Regions from separate parts of the Dehalobacter restrictus DSM 9455 genome, predicted to be linked through region 1. Evidence: riboswitches for the same ligand, from Rfam matches in the RefSeq annotation. Region 1 holds a riboswitch; each other region holds the start of a gene.

Evidence for each region. A riboswitch is a leader RNA that binds a small molecule or an ion and turns the genes downstream of it on or off. The one in region 1 is predicted to bind cyclic di-GMP.
Region 2: another riboswitch for cyclic di-GMP. It lies ahead of DEHRE_RS11670 (HD-GYP domain-containing protein); the one in region 1 lies ahead of DEHRE_RS11170 (ArsB/NhaD family transporter).
Region 3: another riboswitch for cyclic di-GMP. It lies ahead of DEHRE_RS07365 (diguanylate cyclase); the one in region 1 lies ahead of DEHRE_RS11170 (ArsB/NhaD family transporter).
Region 4: another riboswitch for cyclic di-GMP. It lies ahead of nhaB (sodium/proton antiporter NhaB); the one in region 1 lies ahead of DEHRE_RS11170 (ArsB/NhaD family transporter).

What each region holds. Positions count from the first base shown of each region.
Region 1 is NZ_CP007033.1:2,322,589-2,327,895, reverse strand. Features, by position in the region: gene DEHRE_RS11180 (complex I 51 kDa subunit family protein) at 1-681, shown strand, start outside; gene DEHRE_RS11175 (NADH-dependent [FeFe] hydrogenase, group A6) at 693-2,477, shown strand; partial or broken gene DEHRE_RS11170 (ArsB/NhaD family transporter) at 2,474-3,748, opposite strand; cyclic di-GMP riboswitch class I at 3,935-4,020, opposite strand; gene DEHRE_RS11165 (glycosyltransferase family 2 protein) at 4,121-5,296, opposite strand; gene DEHRE_RS11160 (acetyltransferase) at 5,293-5,307, opposite strand, start outside.
Region 2 is NZ_CP007033.1:2,428,420-2,433,726, reverse strand. Features, by position in the region: gene DEHRE_RS11680 (lipid II flippase Amj family protein) at 1-589, shown strand, start outside; gene DEHRE_RS11675 (CoA-binding protein) at 761-1,201, shown strand; gene DEHRE_RS11670 (HD-GYP domain-containing protein) at 1,262-2,323, opposite strand; cyclic di-GMP riboswitch class I at 2,419-2,504, opposite strand; gene tnpA (IS66 family insertion sequence element accessory protein TnpA) at 2,836-3,168, shown strand; gene tnpB (IS66 family insertion sequence element accessory protein TnpB) at 3,162-3,518, shown strand; gene tnpC (IS66 family transposase) at 3,603-5,204, shown strand.
Region 3 is NZ_CP007033.1:1,523,004-1,528,310, forward strand. Features, by position in the region: partial or broken gene DEHRE_RS07355 (heavy metal-binding domain-containing protein) at 1-135, opposite strand, end outside; gene DEHRE_RS07360 (IS4 family transposase) at 302-1,678, shown strand; gene DEHRE_RS07365 (diguanylate cyclase) at 1,741-3,414, opposite strand; cyclic di-GMP riboswitch class I at 3,475-3,560, opposite strand; gene DEHRE_RS07370 (LiaF transmembrane domain-containing protein) at 3,733-4,227, opposite strand; gene aguB (N-carbamoylputrescine amidase) at 4,306-5,187, opposite strand.
Region 4 is NZ_CP007033.1:36,253-41,559, forward strand. Features, by position in the region: gene DEHRE_RS00205 (ArsB/NhaD family transporter) at 1-311, opposite strand, end outside; gene DEHRE_RS00210 (DUF3231 family protein) at 686-1,642, opposite strand; gene nhaB (sodium/proton antiporter NhaB) at 2,023-3,528, opposite strand; cyclic di-GMP riboswitch class I at 3,614-3,705, opposite strand; gene DEHRE_RS00220 (hypothetical protein) at 3,856-4,263, opposite strand; gene DEHRE_RS00225 (hypothetical protein) at 4,770-5,307, opposite strand, start outside.

The DNA of each region.
Region 1 (5,307 bases):
GTGGAGACGTTTGCCAATATTTCTCCGATTATCCTCAAAGGGAGCAGTTGGTTCGCTTCCATTGGCACTGAGAAAAGTAAAGGGACCAAGGTTTTTGCGCTGGTCGGTAAAGTCAAAAATGTTGGCCTGGTCGAAGTCCCCATGGGAACAACCTTGCGAGAAATTATCTTTCAAATTGGCGGAGGTATCCCCAACGGCCACAAATTTAAAGCCGTTCAAACAGGGGGGCCGTCCGGAGGCGTGATCCCGGAGAAACACCTGGACATTCCTTTAGACTATGATAACCTGCTCAGTATAGGGTCCATGATGGGATCAGGGGGCATGATCATCATGGATGAAACCGATAATATGGTCAATATCGCCAAGTTTTACCTGGAGTTTACGATGGATGAATCCTGTGGACGCTGCACGCCCTGCCGGATCGGTACCAAGCGGTTATATGAAAAGCTGAATCTCATTACCCGCCGCAAAGGAACGATGGCGGATTTAGATGCCATCAAACAGCTCGCTTACATGGTTAAAGGTAGTTCGCTCTGCGGGCTTGGGCAGACTGCGCCCAGCCCGGTCATCAGTACCATGAAATATTTTTGGGACGAATACCTGGCCCTGATCAAAGACATCGACCATCCTCAGGGGGAAGGCCATTATCAAGCAAAGAATAAAATTGGTCTGGAATCATAAGGAGGCTAACCATGACCCACGTTCAACAAACGCATCCTGCTAAAAAAATGATTGATTTTAAAATTAATCATCAATATCTACGGGTCCCTGAAGGCATCACCATTTTGGAAGCCGCCCATAAAGCAAGAGTTCGGATTCCAACTTTATGTCATCTGGATTTGCATGATATCAAAATGGTCAATCAGACGGCTTCCTGCAGGGTCTGCATGGTTGAGCTAATCGATGAGAAGACAAACCGGAATAAACTTGTCCCGGCGTGCGTAACCACCATTACGGATGGAATGGAAGTACTCACGCATACGCTTACAGCGATTACAGCCAGAAGAATGGCGGTTGAACTCCTGTTATCGAATCATCCCAATGAATGCTTTACCTGTCCCAAAAACGGAGAATGTGAGCTTCAGGCCTTAGCTGCAGAATTAGGGGTTCGGCATATCCGCTGGGAAGGTGAACGGATGAATTATCCGAAGGACGTATCCAGTGAGGCGATCGTCAAAGACGCCAACAAGTGCATTTACTGCCGGCGTTGTGAAACGATGTGCAATAAGGTCCAAACCTGCGGTATCCTGTCAGGGATCGGCCGCGGATTTGAAGCCTTTGTTGGCCCTGCCTTTAACATTCCGATGGTAGAGTCTTCTTGTACTTACTGCGGTCAATGTGTTCAGGTATGCCCTACAGCAGCGCTTACGGAAATTAATCATACCGATAAAGTATGGGAAGCTTTAAATGATCCGGATAAATATGTGATTGTCCAAACTGCTCCGGCTATCCGCGTAGCCATCGGAGAAATATTTGATATGGAACCAGGGACGATTGCAACCGGCCAGCTTGTAACCGCCTTAAAGCGTATCGGATTTAACGCAGTTTTCGATACGGATTTTGGAGCGGACTTGACAATTATGGAAGAAGCCTCAGAACTGATCTACCGTCTGCAGAACAATAAAACACTTCCGATACTTACGAGCTGCTGTCCGGCCTGGGTCAAATTTATTGAGCATCAGTTCCCTGAATTGTTGGAAGTGCCTTCCACCTGCAAGTCACCGCATATTATGTTCGGTACAATCGTCAAAACCTATTATGCCGAGAAGAATGGCATTGATCCGGACAATATCGTGGTGGTCTCCGTCATGCCCTGTATTGCCAAGAAAGCCGAGGCCAAGCGTCCGGAACTAACTAAGGATGAGCATAATAACGTCGATATTGTCGTCACGACCCGGGAACTTGGCCTAATGATCAAGGAAGCCGGTCTGGATTTTATCAATCTGCCTTCGAGTGAATATGACAAACCATTGGGTGAAACCACAGGAGCCTCAGTGATCTTCGGGACCAGCGGCGGGGTTATCGAAGCTGCGCTCAGGACAGCTTATGAGTGGCTGACCGGTGATGAATTACAGAAAGTTGAGTTCGAGCAGCTCCGGGGAGATGGAGGCTTGCGAAAGGCCACAGTTCAAATCGGCGACAAGATGCTACGGATAGGCATTGCCAGCGGGCTCGGAAACGCCCGGACCCTGCTTGAGGAAATCAGAGACGGTAAGAATCAATACGAAGCCATTGAAATTATGGCTTGTCCCGGAGGCTGTGTTGCCGGAGGTGGGCAGCCCTACCATCACGGCAATTTTGAAATTGTCCGCAAGCGTCAGGAAGCCATCTATCAGGAAGATAAAAATAAAAAGATCAGAAAATCTCATGAGAATTCAGAAATCCAAAAACTTTATCAGGAATATCTGGGCCAGCCTTTCAGTGACACTGCCCATAGATTGCTTCATACTCATTTTGAAGAGAGAGAAAGAATCTAATAGTACCGCAGCAAAATATACGCCGAGGCGATCACAATGGATAGAATCATGAACGGAAATCCGATCAGGAAGTATTTTTTGTAGCTGATCGTATAGCCGTTTTTTTCGGCAATCCCTGAGACAATGACGTTGGCCGAGGCACCGACAATTGTGCCGTTTCCGCCCAGGCAGGCGCCCAGAGCCAGAGACCACCAGAGCGGCTGGAGCTGTTCTGGGGTCAGCCCGCCGAGGACCCTGATTTTTTGAATCAACGGAATCATGGTGGCCACGAATGGAATATTATCGACGAAAGCTGAAAAAATAGCGGAAAGCCAGACAATCAGCATCGCCATGACGACCGGTACACCGCCGGTAAGCCCAAGGCTCCATTCAGCAATCTTATCCAGGACGCCGACTTCGACCAATCCTCCAACTAAAACGAATAATCCGGTAAAGAAGAAGATCGTCGGCCATTCAATCGCCAGAAATACCTCTTCCGGTTCCTCATGGCTCAGCACCATGAGCAGCATGCCTCCGGCCAGCGCAATCGTAGCGGTCTCAACATGGATGACGGCGTGCAGCATAAAACCGACAATGGTCAGAGCGAGCACGGCCAGGCTTCTTTTGAGCTGGGCTCAGTCTTTAATATAGTCGTATTCATTTTGCGACAGCAGCAGGGCGATGGATTCCTTATCGGTCTTTAGCTTTTGGCGATAAAGAAAATAAAAGCCCAATAGGGTAACAGCCAAGATCACAATCGTCACAGGTGCCAGGTTCACCATGAAATCCATAAAAGTAAGCTCTGCCGGTCCGGCAATCATGATATTCGGCGGATCACCGATCAGGGTCGCGGTTCCCCCGATGTTGCTGGCTAGAATCTGGGTAATCAAAAAAGGTATTGGGTTTAATTTCAAGGTTTCAGCAATCACAATGGAAACCGGAACGACCAGCAAAACAGTCGTCACGTTATCCAGAAAAGCCGATAAAACGGCAGTCAGTATAGCCAAAGAGATCAGCAGTCTGATTGGATTGCCTTTGACTTTCTTGGCGACCCAAATAGCCAGAAAGCCGAAGACACCGGAACGTCTGGTCAGATCGACAATGATCATCATGCCGATAAGTAAGCCCAGCGTATTCCAGTCGATGTGTTCCACAGCAGTTTCCTGCGGGAATACACCCAAAAGAATCAGGAGACAGGCACCGAGGGCCGCGGCGACAGCCCGCGGGATTTTCTCCGTTACGATTAGTGCATACGTAGCTACAAAAATAACAAGGGTCAGAATCAAGGTCATGAATCGTGCACCTCCATCATTAGTGTGGTCAATTTTTATTGGCCTAACCGGTTAGAATATACCAAAATAGTTGAAATAAAAAAGAGCAGATCCATAAAAGGAACTGCTCTTCCCTGAGAAGTTCAAAATCCTTGTAGTCTGGCAATCCTGTCAGAATATCCTGGAAATGCATTTGGATTCCATTCATTTTGTATTGCATGCATTTCAAATTCCCTGATTTAGACCCATAACTTTAGCGTCCTTCACTTTCGTGAAGTTTGCCCCAACACATTAAAAATCATATTATATTTTATTTGCAAATCTGAAAAATCCTGATCAACTGGATTGTGTCCAGAAAAGAAGTATAGCATCTCCGTTCATATTTTGTAAAGATCAGTTCGATCTTCTCAAATAATATTCAAAATTCTCGAGTGCCCAGGCATCATGGTACAAATTCCCTTCCCGGGATGCAGGGTCCAAAAGTGAAGTGCAATAGGCTGTTCTTTTTCCATCGGCTAGCTCTTGAAATATTTCGAGGTATTTCCATTTGGCCTTTTTGGCAAAGCTTTCGTTACTGTTGGCTTGCTTGGCCAGCATAAAGCAGGTTTTTATGCTTCTGTTCAGCGTGCAGAGGCTTTGGGCCTGACACTTGTCACAGCCGATGAACTGGGTCATATCAATTTCCACGGTCGTGACAAAGCCGACTTTGAAAGGAGTATAATGCACAATCCTTGGTGATAATTCAGCATCGCCATACCCGCATTCCTCATTCCAATAACCGATCCGGTCAATGAGCTCAGGCCGTAACCCCTGAAGACATCCCGGAATAAAATCCATGATTACATCAATGCCGGCATTTCTCAGCTGAAGATAGGATAGATCATTCTTGACCTGAGGAATGACGGGAGGGAGAAATCTCGGATAAGGGTTATCCCGCATGGTTCCTAAGAGACCCACTTCCGGAAAAGCTTCAAATATTTCCATATACCTGGTCAGCCAGTTTTTGGTCTTGATATAGACATCGCTGTCAATCGTGAAGAAATACTGGTTGGGCTTTCTCTTTCTGAGGTTGTAGTTCAGGACATAGATCGGCCCCCGGTTAACCTTCAAGCGTGTTTTGGATTTAATTCTTTTGTCCTGAAGGCTTTTGATATAATTCCAGGTATCATCTTTGGAGTTGCAGTCGATGATATGCATTTCAAAATCTTCGTCTGAATCCAAAATCTTGTTTAGGTTCTGCATGGTAAGCCCGAGACGGTTGAAGGTAACATAGCTGATAAAAGGAGGAGGGGAGGTGCTGTCTGTCGGGTTCTGTACAGAAGGTTCAATGATTTCTTCCAGGATCCCAGGATCTAGAATCTGTTGAAGGATGGTGGCGTCGTCTAATTCTTCCCAGTCAATGTTTTTTGGAACCGCTTGTTGAGAAATTTCCGCAGTAGGGGTGTCAGCGGCTTCCTGAACAGGGAAGGGGCTGACGCGTTTTTGCAGGGCAGAGGCTTGAGCCTGATTAATGGCTTCAAGAACAAGCTGTATCGCAGTTTTGATCAAAATAGAAGAAAGTTCCTTCATATCATCAGTCC
Region 2 (5,307 bases), 110 kb from region 1:
AGCGCAAGGACTGAACCCGATCAGTGATTTGCGGTCGGTTATTTTTGCTGCGACAGCGGGGACCCTATTTGGAATCCTGCTCATACCTACATTTTTAAAGATATTTGAAGTTGCTGTCAAACGTTTAGAATTAGCCGGTTCTGTACCTTCCTTAGTTGTCGAGGCCCTGCAGGCAAATAATATCAAGCGAATTGTAAAAAGTGCTGTACGGCCTTCGAAGACAATGCTGGAAAGACTAAGGTATAGAGAGATACCCAAAAGGTTACTTGTTACCAATGTTTTGGTTACAGGTATATATACCATTGGGGTCCTTGCCGCTAATTACTCAGCTCTTCTGGTTCCGGAGCAAGCAGCACTAGCAGCAGCAGCTTCATCAGGAATCATTAATGGCATGGCAAGTATTCTACTCACTTTTTTTATCGACCCAAAATCGGCAATTATTACAGACCAGGCATTGAAAGGAATAAGGCCGTATGCTGATGTGAAAGCATTGGTCATTATGCTTATTGCTACAAAACTAATTGGCACATTATTGGGGCAAGTGCTGTTTTTGCCGGCCGCCCAGATTATTGCAAGCTTTTACATGTAGTGATGACGCCTGTTCATCATGAATATTAGCAAGGAAATAAGAGCCTGTTTATTAATGCGATAGGGAACTGAAAATAGTTTTCACAGAAAATAAATATTGGAAGAAGGAATTAGCCACATCACCAAGAAAGTAAACAATAATTTAATAAAGGGGGTCATTTTTTTGACGACAATGAGCTCAGTCAATGATTTTCTAGACCTGCGTACTTTAGCGGTGGTCGGGGTATCCAGATCCGAAAAGAAGTTCTCGCGTAGGCTGTATAGAACGTTAAAGAAGAGAGGGTATAATGTTTTTGCCGTAAATCCCAATATGGACAGTATTGACGGCGAGATCTGCTATGAGAACCTTCAGTCTTTACCGCAGAAAGCCGACGGCGCAGTGATCGTCGTCCCTCCTGACCAAACCAATAAGGTCGTTAGGGACGCGGTAGAAGCTGGAGTCAAGCATATCTGGATTCAGCAGGGGGCTGAATCTAAAGAGGCTATAGACTATTGTACGGAAAATCAGATAAACGTCATCCATGACCAATGCGTCCTAATGTTTGCAGAACCATCGTTTCCTCATTCATTCCACCGGTCCGTATTGAAGGTGTTTGGAAAACTTCCGAAATAATAGATTAGCCGGCTCAAAAAACATTTGAGCCGGCGTTTTTTTTCAAGAAATGGATCAGCTTCACTCGACAATGGAAACAATAAAGGTTGTAAGATCTTCGACAAGGTTATATTCCTTAGCCCGGACATGGGCCAACCCTTTGTCAGCGATTAATATCCTGATAATTGGGCGCATCGGCAAACTTTTATTCTGGTCAACCACAATCCCAACTTCACCTGTATTGAGCTTAACGGTACAGCCGGTCGGATAGGCTGCAACATGCTTTAAGAACGTTACAACCAACTGCTGGGAGAATAGTTTGTTTGCACATCCCATTACAATTTCACAGGCTTCATGCGGGACGATCCGGGAGTGGCCCGGGCCATCATTGACCAGATTATCATAGAAGTCGGCCAGCCCGACGATTTGAGCCAGGATATGGAGGTGCCGGCCGGACAGCTTCCGGGGATAGCCGTTTCCGTTCAACCATTCGTGATGCTGCAAAGCAATATGCGCACTCAATAAGTTCAATTCCGGTTTGTTCCGAAGTATTTCAAATCCATGTACAGTGTGCGTCTTATATAGGTCATTTTCCTTCGGAGTAAAGGCCTCACGTTTGGCGACAAGCTCTTTTGGCAGCTTGACAGTCCCGATATCGTGAAGCAAAGCCCCTACCGCCAGTGCCTCCAGGGTATCTTTATCCAGTCCCAAAGCTTTGCCCAAAATGGTCGCAAGGACACAAACACTGACTGAATGCGCATAAACTTGATTGTCATAGCTCCGCATATCTGTCAGGCTCAGAAATATCTTTTCTTGAAACAGGACGTCCCCGATGATGTTGTTTACTGTCTTTTTTACCTGAAAACCATTGAGATCTTTACCGATTCGTACCGCTTCCGCTGAATGTTCAATGGAGTTCATTGCCTCCCGCCTGTTTTCCTCGGAAATAACATCCTCAATAACGATATCCTTCGTTTCGTCATCGTCCACATAGACAATACTAATGCCCAGTTCTTTTAACCGGTCGATATATGGCTGGGTCAGCGTGATTCCTTTCCCAAGCAATGAACGGCCGTTATGCGAGAAAATGGTTCGTCCCAACACGTCTCCCTTTTGAAGCCGGTTTACACTTACCTGACGCAATTGTAATCTTCCTTTCCGATAAATCAGTGCTGGCTGAAGCAACAAAAAAATCACCAGCAGATTGCATGGCGACATTCAAAACAAACCTGAGCGGATTCGGTAGCCTGGCAGTCATCAGAATTATTCTGGAAGACCCATAGCTTTGCGTCCCTGGCTTTCACCAAGTTTGCCATTGTCGTTGCTCCTGTATCCCTATTCGATTGATATTTCGGTCACAGAACTATTGTAGCACATCCCTTTCAGGTTCTACAGGGGTTATTCGAAAAAATATTCTTTATTTTGGCGCCAAATGATCAATGTTTCTTGGTTTAGCAGAGGAATCCGCTTAAATTCGTATAACTAATTAATGATGTTTATACGCGTGTGGATCGGTACAATTCCCGTTAAATAGTAAGCGTAAACCATGTAGGCGGATTGTCATAGAATCAGCAGAATGAGAGAATATCCCAAAGAGTCTAAGTGTCACCAAAAGAGTCTAAGGTAGACATTTAGATAGAATGGGAGTGACTCAAATGGAGCAAAGCCTGCAAACCTTAAGCGTAAACCAACGGCTGGCCGAGTGGAGCGAGCGGATCTCATCCTGCCGGAACAGTGGAATAAGCATCAGGCAATGGTGCCTGGAAAACGGGATTGTCGAGAAAACATATTACTATTGGCAACGCCGAGTGTTTAAAGCATTGACCACGCATCAAGAGCCGTACTTTGCCAGAGTTCCCGTTGAACGCCGGAATGACTGTCTGGAAATAGCGGCAACAGTGCGCATCGGAAATGCCGAAGCCGACATTTACCCCAGCGCAGATGCATCAGCCATTGAAGCAATCTGCCGCGCGCTGAAGTCATGCTGAATGATTTCACCGGAGCCGACTGCATCTATATTGCCTGCGGATACACCGATCTTCGATGCGGGATTGACGGTCTATCTGGAATCGTCCAGCAGAAGTTTCGGCTGGATCCGTTTTCGAGCACCCTGTTTCTATTTTGCGGACGCCGATGTGACCGGATAAAAGCTCTGTATTGGGAAGGCAATGGGTTTGTTCTCCTGTACAAACGGCTTGAAAACGGAAGGTTTCAGTGGCCGCGTAGCCCCGCCGAAGCGCAGGCGCTTACCCCACAGCAGTACCGGTGGCTAATGGAAGGTTTAAGCGTAGAACAACCCAAAGCACACCGTCCGGCGTCAGGCCTCTGCATGGTTTAAGAAGGCTCAGAAAGGGTTCGAAAAGAATACTGGAAACCCTTGAAAACACTGGAAAAACTGGCTTTTTCATGGTATAATTTTGTTATGAAAGAGCTACAAAAAAATGAGATAAATAACGCCGAAATGGTCACCATTTCACGTGCGGAATATGAAGCACTTAAGGCACACAACACAGAGTTAAACAAACAGATTGAGTTGCTTCTGCAACAGATACGCCTGGGCCAAAAGAAACGCTTCGGATCTTCCTCCGAAAAAACGCAGGAAGCGGTCATGGAGCAACTGAGCCTTTTGTTTAACGAGGCAGAAGCGTATATTAAAATCGAGTCACCAGAGAAAACAAAAGTTGCTGCCCATACCCGCCAAAAGCGTTCCGGCAGCCTTGAGGAAATCCTGCCGGATAATGTCCCCGTTGAAGTCGTTGAGCATCGTCTTTCTGAGGAAGAACGGCTTTGTGCAGCCTGCGATACTGTCATGCAGGAAATCGGCAAGGAAGTCCGCCGCAGCCTTGTAATTGTTCCGCCACAGGTAAAAATCCGTGAAGACCGGTATTTCAGCTATGCCTGCCTGACCTGCAAAGCAGAGGCCTTGGAAACCCCCGTGTTGAAAACACGGAAAGATAAACCCGTCATCTCCGGAAGCTTTGCCTCCCCGGAAGCGATAGCTCACATCATGACCCAGAAATTCGTCATGTGTTCTCCCCTTTACCGACAGGAACAGGAGCTGAATCGAAGCGGTGTGATGCTATCCCGTCAGACGATGTCCAGCTGGATCTTAAGAGTAGCCGAGGACTGGTTGAAACCAGTGTATGAGGAGATGCACCGACGGCTCTTGCAGCACAGTGTTCTCTTCGCGGATGAGACCACCTTGCAAGTACTCAAAGAACCAGGCAAGAAGGCGCAAGCCAAAAGCTACATGTGGATGTACAGAACCGGCGGGGATACAGAGCACCCGCTCATACTTTATGAATACAAGCCGGATCGAAAAGCTGAAAACCCGAAGAAATTTTTGGAAGGATTCTCCGGATACCTGCATGCGGATGGTTATCAGGCTTATTACACGTTGCCGGAAAACATCACGGTAGTCGGTTGCTGGGCCCATGCTCGGCGTAAATTTGATGAGGCGGTCAATTCCTTGCCAAAATCCGAGCAAAAAGGATCTTCGGCAGTAATTGGGCAAGAGTATTGCAACAAGCTATTCTCGATTGAGGATAAGCTTAAATGTCTTACCCCTGAAGAACGATATACCCAGCGGCTGGAGTTGGAAAAACCGGTTCTGGATGCCTTCCTGACTTGGGCACAAACAAGAAACGCAGCTCCGAAGTCTGCCCTTGGAAAAGCCTTATATTATCTGCAACAGCAGTGGCCTCACTTGATAGAGTATCTGAAGGACGGCCGGCTGGAGCTCTCTAACAACCGAGCAGAACGGAGTATAAAACCTTTTGTCATGAGCCGAAAAAACTTTCTATTCGCAAATACGCCGAATGGTGCCCAGGGCAGTGCAATAATTTATAGCCTAATTGAAACCGCCAAGGAGAATGACCTTGATCCGTACAGGTATCTGGTATATGTCCTGAACACTGCTCCTAACATTGATCAAACACATCCAGACTGGGTGATTCCATTACTCCCGGCAAATGCTCCTGAGCATTGCCGAGTACCGTATGCTAAGAGCAAATGCGACGAATGATTTTTATATGACGCGAGCCTGCTGGTTACGGCGGGCTCTTTTTTACGCCGCTAGAGTTTACGCTTACGTTAAATAAGCCTATTCCGTATGCGTTAATAAGCAA
Region 3 (5,307 bases), 800 kb from region 1:
ACCGCCGATCACATCGGTGATACTCGCAAAAATATCGCGGACAATATTGGCTCCCATAATGGCTTCTCCGGTAATCACCCCGTAATATTCGGTGATCCTGCGTCCTTCTACGGACGGTGTCGTTGTTAAAATCATGTTGGTTTCCTCCATTAAGTTACTAACTCAACTTTCCCACCCTGTCGGGTAGGTTGAAACCTTGAAAGTCTTTGAAAGTATGGTTAAATACAACAAGGAAACCACCAAATCTGGTATAATGAGAATAACCACAAACCCAATAATACCAGTACTTTGGAGGTTTCCTATGACCAGTATTATACCAGATTTGACGAGTAACGAAAATGCTGTTTCCTCACGAATCGATCAATATTTTATCCAGAATTCATTTTCCAAGCTCCTTAAACGTTGCAATTTTTATAAAGAATCAGGAATTCCGTGTGTGACTATTTTAAAAGAACTTTTCACCCTTGTTTTTACCGGAAAGAATCTCTTTAGAACACTTGAAATGAAACCCGAAGAATTATCTTTCCGTAAAAATACAGCCTATCGCTTCTTAAACTCCGGTCATTATAATTGGTCAAAACTCCTGTTGTTACTAGCATCTAAGGTCATTGATTTTGTTAATGGTTTGACCAGTGATGATCGGAAATCGGTACTCATTGTTGATGATTCTCTTTACAGCAGAAGTCGAAGTAAGAAAGTTGAACTGATGACTCGGGTCTTTGACCACACAACCCATAAATTTGTGAAAGGCTTTCGAATGCTGACTTTGGGCTGGTCCGATGGAAACACATTTCTGCCTATTGGTTTTTCACTCTTAAGTTCCCAGAAACCGGAGAAGATCTTGAATCCGGCCAAGCCTTTGGATAAGCGAACGATTGCTTACAAAAGAAGAACCGAGGCGATGGGGAGTACAACCGATGCTTTGATTAATCTTCTCCACTGTGCTGCTCATATTCCAGCTAAGTACGTTCTTTTTGACAGCTGGTTTGCCCATCCTAAGACGATCTTAAGGGTCAAACAAGAAAAGCGCGATGTTATTTGCATGTTGAAGATTACAGAGAAAATTCATTACCACTATAACGGAAAATGGCAGCCCCTTCAGGAACTTCGTAAATTGGCAGGTGATATTGCTGATGCTAAAACAGGGATCATCGGTTCAATAACAGTTCAAATACGTGAGACCAAAAATATTCAAGACTTAACCGATGTGAAAATTGTTTTTGTTCAGGACAGACGATCGAAAAACTGGCTGGCCCTCCTGAGTACGGACTTGGAGCTATCTGAAGAAGAAATTGTCCGTATTTACGGCAAACGCTGGGACATAGAAGTTTTCTTCAAAGTATGCAAGTCGTATTTGGCTCTGGCTAAAGAATACCAAGGACGAAACTATGATGCTCAGGTAGCCGCAACATCCATCGTATTTCTAAGATACATTATGTTAGCAGTTGAAAGCAGAAATACTCAGGATGATAGGACAATTGGAGAACTATTTTACTATTACAGTGATGAAATGGAAGATCTCAAACTTTCTCAAGCATTAGTATTGTTAATCGACACTCTCAGGCGTGTTCTAAGCAATTTTCCTGTCATAAGCCAGGAATTAGCCAATATGATTATGGATACTTTTCTTAGCACTATTCCACGGTCTTTCAAAGAACGATTGTTGTTTGCAACCTGATGTGTCAGAAAAATCATGGCTTTAACCATTATTTAATGGTGGGAAAGTTGAGTTAATTACAGTTACCTATCATTCACAACAAGGTCTTCCTGCATAATCTTGTTAAAAACAGTAACCAGATACGGATCAAATTGTTTGCCGGCGCACTTATTGATTTCAACAAGTGCACTATAGGGGTCCATGGCCCGTTTATAGGGCCTTTCATGCGTGATCACATCGTAGGAATCAACAATAGAAACTATCCTCGAGAACAGCGGGATTTCATCTTCTTTCAGCCCCTGCGGGTAACCTTTTCCATTCCACCATTCATGATGACCGAGAACGGCTTCTGAGACATGCGCTAATTCCCTGGACGACTGCGTGATCCGATAGCCGATTTCGGAATGTTTTTTCATAATGCTCCATTCTTCCGGGGTCAAGTCACCTTGTTTTTTTAAGATTTCCCCCGGAACACCGATCTTGCCGATATCATGCAGCATTGCAACTTGGACCAATTCGACGATCTCTCTTGGGGACAGGCCGATCTGACTGCCGAATTTACTGACCAGACTTTTCAGCCTCATGACATGGGCTTCCGTCTGATAATCTTTTTCCCAGAGCAGTTTTTCCAGGAACTCGATGATGGCAAGGCGGGATTTCTTGCTTTCATTTAATTTGTTGCTATACATTTTTTCCTCAGCCTGGCTGATCATTTTTGCCAGGGGTTGTTCCCTGTTCTCATAAACCGTCAGGCCAAACGAGATATCTATTGGTACCGTTTGCGGGCGGGAGATTTTTAAATTATTTTTAATATTGTTTAAAAACACGCCGGCCTGATCAAGCGGCACACCAGGCATGATAATGATAAATTCGTCCCCGCCCCATCGGATAATCACATTCTCAGTGCCGATCGTCTCTTGCATGATTCTGATCCCGTCAGCAAGCAATTCATCCCCTTTTTCATGACCAAAGGTGTCGTTGATCAGTTTCAGACCATTAAAATCCCCCATGGCCAATGTTGCAGGCATGAGGGTTTTATCAAGGAAATCTTCCAGCACATTTTCAAAATAGGTACGGCTGTAGGCCCCCGTTAATTTATCATAAATGACAAGTTTTCTGATATTTGCTTCTTTGCTTTCGAGCTCCTCCCGGATGCTTTGAAAATACAGGGCCTGCATATTAAGATAAGCAAGCAGACCAACAACACCGGCAACTAAATAACCTACAGACGGTGAAATAACGTTAATTAATTTGCACAACGGATAAAGTAAAATCGACAAGGCCCAAAAAATATAGGTATAGCCAAGTATTATTCGGATCGGGCCTTGTGGTGTTTTTGCTTTTAAGCATGTCATAGCAGCTTTGGATAATAATGCAATGATCCAGACAACAGATAGAAGTAAAAGAGCGGTTGCCGAGATTCCCTGAACAGCAATACATATAAAAGCAACGATCAGAAAGCCCGTGCCGATATCCCAAAACACCGGGTAGCTTCTGCTAAAAAACAACAGCGTACCCTTGAATATCAGCCAGTACCCTGCGATCGAAGAGGCATAGTTGATAATCTGAAGCACCACGGACGGGCTGTCGGTTTCCAGCAATGCAGTTCTGGAAAGATAGGTTATCATGAGCATCAAGACAGAAAGACTCCATGCTAAGAAATAATGTTTCTTCTCGGAAAAATATAAAAATCCGTAAGATATCAACAAGACCAGGGTAATTGAAATACTGGCTGCAACGATGGAATCCGCTGTCATATTAAATCCCCTCCTCAGAAAAAAAAATCGCGGCCAAAGCAGCCGCGGTTTTCATCTTCTGTGTGCAACCCGACTGTCAATATGCTTCAGCACTTAGACTCGTAGCTTTGCGTCCCTGCTTTTCAACAGGTTTGCCAATGGATCATATGATTTTAACTCAATTATAGTAAAATACACGAAATCTGTCAATAAATGTATGAATAATCAATAAATGTATGAATATTCAGAGTCTGACTATTCATACATTTATTGATTAATATTATGCAATAGATATTATCATCCAGATCAGATTCTTCTTACATGGTTTCCAAATTTAGTTCATGTTTTTTTCCTTTGGATGATCAGGATCAGACCTGCCAGAATCAGCAGGATCGGGACCACCAGGCCTAGATCTATATAGCGCTGAATTGACGTTACAAACATCCCAGTAAAGGATATGCACGCTAGAGCGGTTAGAATAAAAACAGGCACCAGCAGACCGCGCGGGCGTCCGGAAAATAAATAGAGTTGAAATAGACCGACTGCAACAGCCAGCGGATAGACCGGCCAGGTATATCCGGAAAATTGCCAGTGTGTAAAAGTCTCAAAGATGAACAACAGACCAATAACGGTAAGGATACCACCGGGAACTAGCAATCCGGGGCTTTCTTTCTTACTGAAATAGTTGAATTCAAAAGCAAGCCCGAGAATAAGGATCAATACCGGCCAAAGAAATTCCATACTGAAGATTTGCCAGTTGCCAAGATTATCTATAAGCAGCAAGCCTCCTGTAAGGATTAGAATGATTCCCCAAAATAAGCCGCTTTTGTTCATATAGAGCCTCCTCTCACCTTATAAAGGTTAATAAGATACTCGAGATTTAAGAACTACAAATTCGTGTTAGATAATGGATTATTTTGATAAATAAAGTTCCCCGTCGTAGGAAGAAATCCTTCCATATAGATCAGGCCGGCGGTCTCTAAAGATCCCCCACTCCAGCCGCTGAACCTCGAGCTGGTCCAGATCAAATTCCGCGATTAGAACCGCTTCTTCGTTTCGTCCAGCCTCCGCTATCTTATTACCCTGCGGTCCGGCAATGAAAGAAGAACCATAGAAGGTGATTTTGGAATCATCCTCTTCCTCGACACCAATCCGGTTGGATGCGACCACAGGGATCAGGTTCGCGGCAGCATGGCCGAGCATGCAGGCCTGCCAATGGTCTTTGGAATCGATCGCCTGATCCATCGGTTCTGAACCGATGGCTGTCGGATATAACAGGATCTCCGCCCCCATCAGGGTCATGCAGCGGGCAGCTTCCGGGTACCATTGATCCCAACAGACGCCGACTCCAATCTTGGCGTAGCGCGTTTGCCAGACTTTAAAGCCTGTATCACCGGGGTTAAAATAGAATTTTTCCTCATAGCCCGGCCCGTCGGGGATATGACTCTTTCTGTATTTGCCGAGGATCTCACCATCGGCATCAATCACGGCAATCGTATTATAGCGCGCGTAGTTTTTCTTCTCATAAAAACTGATCGGCAGGACGATCTCCAGCTCTCTGGCAATTTTCCGGAAATGTCTGACTGCTTGATTATCTTCTAGCTCTGCTGCATAAAGGTAAAAATCCGATTTTTCTTTCTGACAAAAATACGGGGTTTCGAACAACTCCTGCAATAGGATGATCTGCGCGCCCCGGGCTGCTGCCTCCCTGACCAGTGTCTCCGCCCCCGCAATATTTTCTTCAACGTTACTGGTGCAGCGCATCTGGGTTGCTGCCACTTTGACGTTTCTCATCGTTAATATTCCTTCCCAATGCCTGATTTCGGTGTGTTCTGAACCTGATCTTACAGGTGTTTCTACTATTTTGTTAATTTGTATGCATTTTCTATTTTACATGATGCAGAAAAAAACCAC
Region 4 (5,307 bases), 660 kb from region 1:
GTTATGATTGCCAAGAATAACATAATAAGCCATGGATCTCCCTTTGCGGTTTTAGCCGCTTTTAAGGCGAGGAATTCGAACACGCCAGTGCGACGGGTAATACCAACAATGATCATCATCCCAATTAATAATCCTATAGTGTTAAAATCGATTGCTTTAACTGCTTCCTCCTGGTTTAGAATGCCTACTAAAATGATGAGGGCACTCCCAGCTAAAGCAACTACCGTTCTATGTAGTTTTTCGCTTATTATTAAAGCATAGGTTATTAAAAAAATTACCAATGCAACGATAACTTGTGTATTATGCGACATATCTTTCCTCCATCCATAAAATTCGAGATCAAGGTCTATTTAATATTTCAATTTTTAACTTCCCTTATTTACCCCCTAACGGATTATACACAACAAAAAAATCCTTCTAAAATTAACATCAAATTCTCAAATCAAAAGCACAAAGTGGGAAGCCTTAACAAAAGACTTCCCACCCCAAAAGTCAACATCCTTGAATACGAACCAATATGGTCGCTTCAACACGGTAAAATAAGTATATAATTTCTTTCCTATGTTACTACTTTCTTCTAGCCTAGTCTAGAAGAATATTATTATCTTCTGATTTTGATTCTGGGATAAAGTAAGATAGGAAAATGAAAATAGTAATTGATAATCTGGGGTTCGCTGTGTCCGACTTAACAGGGATGGTTCATTCTGTATAAGGGTGATGTTATAAGCCATCCCTTTAACCCACCATACTTAATCATTGCATTGATGGCTTCCATTTCACTCCAGAGGTACCCTCCAAAGAGTTTTCTTAATCGGTCATCTATTGAACACTTTACAGCTTGGGCATGATTGATCGTAGCAGCCGTCATTCCATAAAGCAGTTGGTTAAAGATAAAATAATCATCAATAAATTCAGTATTGTCAACTAACCCTAATGATTTTGGAGGTCTTTTGGGAATAGGCAACCCTAAAGTGTTCATTTCGTCTTCCAACTGTTTAGCTTGTTGTTCCGACATTTCATAGCGCTTATTAAGGAGAAGTCCAAAGTCTCCATCATGAACAAGCCGCGAAAAGAACTTTATTTGCTCCATGTTTAAATAACGATAAACCAGATGATCCCATAGGTAGCAGTCCTCTTTGCTGCCTTCTGGGACGTTAGGATACATCGGCGGCTGATGGACCCACTTTTTCAGTTTCAAATAATTAAGGATGGAATCCAGGTTATAAATCTCCTCTTCTACGAATCTCATAAATAAGCTGCGAACATCATCGGAGACACTAGCGTTTCTCACTGCCCGAACTTTTATCTCCAGTCGTTCTTGTGCTATTAACAAAAGAAATTTGCCAATCTGTTGGTCAGTTACCACCTGGGAATTTATTACTTCGTGTACATCTTTAGGCGGATAATCGGGAGATTTAACATTGTATTTATTCATTATTTTTTCAATCTTATTGTTCCGGTCTTTCAAATCATCAAGTATATCTTGTAGCTTAAATTTCAAATCTATATCATGAGCGTAATTTTGATAAATTTCAAGCTTTACCATAATACCATAATTATATGTCAAAATATTCCAAAGGCTATAAACTCCGCCTACACTTATTTCATTCATTTTTTCTTCTTTAGCAAAAGCCAAGACCATAGTCAGTCCCCTTTTTATAGATATTGTAAACAATAAAGTAGTTTCCTATGCTAATCCTATTATTCCAAATTGTTTTTCCCTATTTGTGTAACAAATTGAAAAAGATGAACCCTCTATCTTTTGGAGAATAACTTGCAGCAAAACGCAATTCTTATATACGGCCTTCTTTATATCTGAAACAATAAGCATCTTGCCGCCTTTTAGTTGTTCTTCAAAAGATCGAAGAATCTCACTTTCTCCTGCCTCAGTTAGATATTTTTCCGAAGACTTCCTAGGTTCTTCTAATAGCCATAAAAGAGAGAGTCCGCATAGGACACCCCCTTTTGCTTGATAAGTGATGTAACATTTTATGATTCGTTTTTAAATTAGATACTTTTGGATTACAACAGGTACATTGTTGCCAGCACACCTGTAAGAGACATAACGATGGCGTAAGGCAGCGCCAATTTTACCATTTCCAGGTAAGACAGGCGAATCAGCGGAGCCAGAGCAGACGTCAAGAGGAACAGAAACGCCGCCTGACCGTTTGGCGTAGCAACAGATGGGATATTTGTACCCATATTAATGGCAACTGCCAGCTTGTTGTACTGCTCCAGCGCAATACCTCCGGCTTCAAATGCTTGCTGTGTTTCAGTCATATATACCGTAGCAACAAATACGTTGTCACTGATTGCTGAAAGGACACCGTTGGCCGCAAAAAAAGCGACAAGCTGATTCTGTCCTTCCATGTTCAGTACCCATTGAATAATCGGCGTAAACAAATGCTGGTCATGAATAACCGCGACGACGGCGAAAAATACGACCAGCAGCGCAGTAAACGGCAGCGCTTCTTCAAAGGCATGACCAATGCGCTTTTCTTCAGTAACCCCATTGAAGGCTGTAAGCAGGATAATAATCATCAGACCAATAATGCCTACTTCCGCCAGGTGCAGCGCCAGGGAGAAGATCAGCAGAACGCCGCACAAAGCCATAACAATCAGGCGTACACGTCCTCGCATATTTCTGACAGCATCTTTGGCCTTTACATCATCTTCCATAACCTTTCGTACCGACTCAGGAAACTGGTAGCCGTACCCCCAGAACTTAGTAACTTCAAGGATAATGGTGGTCAGAAGACCAACGATCAATACCGGGATAGACACAGGGGCGCATTGTATAAAGAAATCTACGAAATCCCATTTCATGATGGAGCCAATCAACAGATTCTGCGGTTCACCAACCAGCGTTATTGCTCCGCCCAGCGCAGTGCCCACCGCGCCATGCATCATAAGATTACGCAGAAAACCACGAAACTCGTCCAGATCCTCATGATATTTCTCATCAACACTATGATCGTGATTAATGTCATACTCTTCGTATACTTTTTCACTGGAAGCAAACTTATGGAAGATGTTATAGAAACCGTAGGCCACGGCGATAATCACCGCCGTTACGGTCAGCGCATCCAGAAATGCGGAAAGAAACGCACCCAATACAGCGAACAGAAATGAAAGCGCGACTTTAGAGTGTACTTTAGTAAGGAGCTTGGAAAACAGGTACACAAGACCTTCTTTCATAAAATAGATCCCGGCGACCATGAACATCAGAAGAAGAATAACCGGCAGGTTCGTTTCAACTTCACTATAGACCATTTGAGGGCTAGTAAGTCCGAGCACAACGGCTTCGATTGCCAGAAGCCCACCGGCAGGAAGCGGATAACATTTTAACGCCATTGCCAGGGTAAAAATGAATTCGACAATCAACACCCAACCGGTAACATACATACCGGCGGTATACATCAAAATAGGGTTCAATAACAGAAAAGCAAGAATTGCTCTTTTGTACCAGTCCGGAGCGTGACCCAGAAAATTTGCTTTGAATGCTTGTCCGATGCCCATTTGTTTCATATGTACCATCCTCCCAAGTGAAAATAAAAGACATAAAAAAGAGAGTAATCCAAAATGGAACTACTCCCCCCCAAGAAGTTCAATTACTTGCAGCCTGGCAATCATAGCAACTTACAAGCAGCCTTAGACCCATAGCTTTAGCGTCCTTCACTTTCACGAAGTTTGCACCAACTCGTACAACTTTATATTGTTATTTTTGCTTAAGCTTATACATTATAACAAATAAATTTTCTTTTGAATACCCTGAATATATCCATTTTATGCTGAATTGTCCAGTTATTTATCTTAAGTATTTTGCTTTTTAATATGATCCTTTAGCCAATCAGGCTATCTCTCATCCTTTGGAACATGAAAAAGAAAAGCGACATGGTTAGCTCCACCATTACGTAATTGAACAAAATCTTGTTCCCCTTGACAATCCACACTCGTCAACGTCTTTATTCCAATCTCATCGTCTGAAAGCGTAAATATACCTACTATATATAAATCGCCATATTTAACTGCGATTACATCACCCGTCTCAAGTTCGAGCCGGTCCTTCGTATTGGGGTATAATAAATGAGCCTCAACATTGTTTTTAGCGATAACCCCCATATAGTATTTCTTGCCGCACATAAATTCCCCAAAAGAAATCTTATTCTCCGGATTTTGTATTGCTGCCCGGGCATATTCATTTGCTAAACTTGCACGTCCGGATTTAACCGCGCCTAGTATCTGTCTTTTCCATTCTTCCATTCGAAGACCTCCTACTTGCGTTTAATACCGATAGATCTCATTTATTATTATACTAAAAAAAAAGCAATGCTCAAATCTTTATGATTATGCAAATTCCTCATTTTCTAATAAGATAGCCAGAAATATTACAGTTGTTGATAAGTCTACCTCGATACAAATACCCCAGCTTGCTTAAAGACACATTTATTCCAAAATTTTTAGCCATGGAAAGGCTATATTCTGTAACAAAGCCCTTGCATTTCAATTGTTTTTCTAGTTGGAATATTAATTCGCTTAATATGTTTTTTAAAACAGTCACACTTTATTTGAAATGTAACATTTAATTAAAATTGTTATTTTGCTTTTGTTATGCCAAGTACACAGTACATCCTTATTAAGCAATAAATATAGCCCAAGGCCCTTGTCCCAACGGTAAATATGATGTTGTGGAAGGTCGGCCACTCAAATAATAGGTAGCCTCCTCTCCATCAGTTCTTTCACGTCACGGACTTTTGCTCCGACTAGGGCTAGTTAGTCAGCAGCTTCAGCCCAGTCGCCTTCACAATGGCGTTGCCGTTCTCAGCGTCCACCGTCCGAATGCTCACGCGGTCACCCTCGTTCACCAACACCACACTCTCGCTCTCGGCCACCGAGATTGCAAAATAAACATCATCCGAATCAAACAGCAAGTAATAAATGCTGGTGCCGTCGATGACAGCCACCCTGATGTCCTGCACTACCCCCTCAGTTCCACTCGTCACAATCGGCACCTCGTCGATCAGCCCGTTCTGGTTGAGCAGCCGAACATACTCCAGCTCACACTCCGCCACCGTCGAACCTGTCGCTACGATGTTGTACTTCTGGACATTGACCATTGCGTACATCTTGACGAGCGCAGCGTTGTCCTTAAGGGCAACAAAATAGGTCGGTTGCTCGGAGATGTTAAGCAACAGCGGGAAGGTCGCGACGTACCCCAGGTGCTGCACCACGCCCTGGGCAGAGTTCATCGCTGAGAACTCCTCTGCACCTGCGCAGGAGTAATACCTCGTCTCTTTCGTGCGTTGG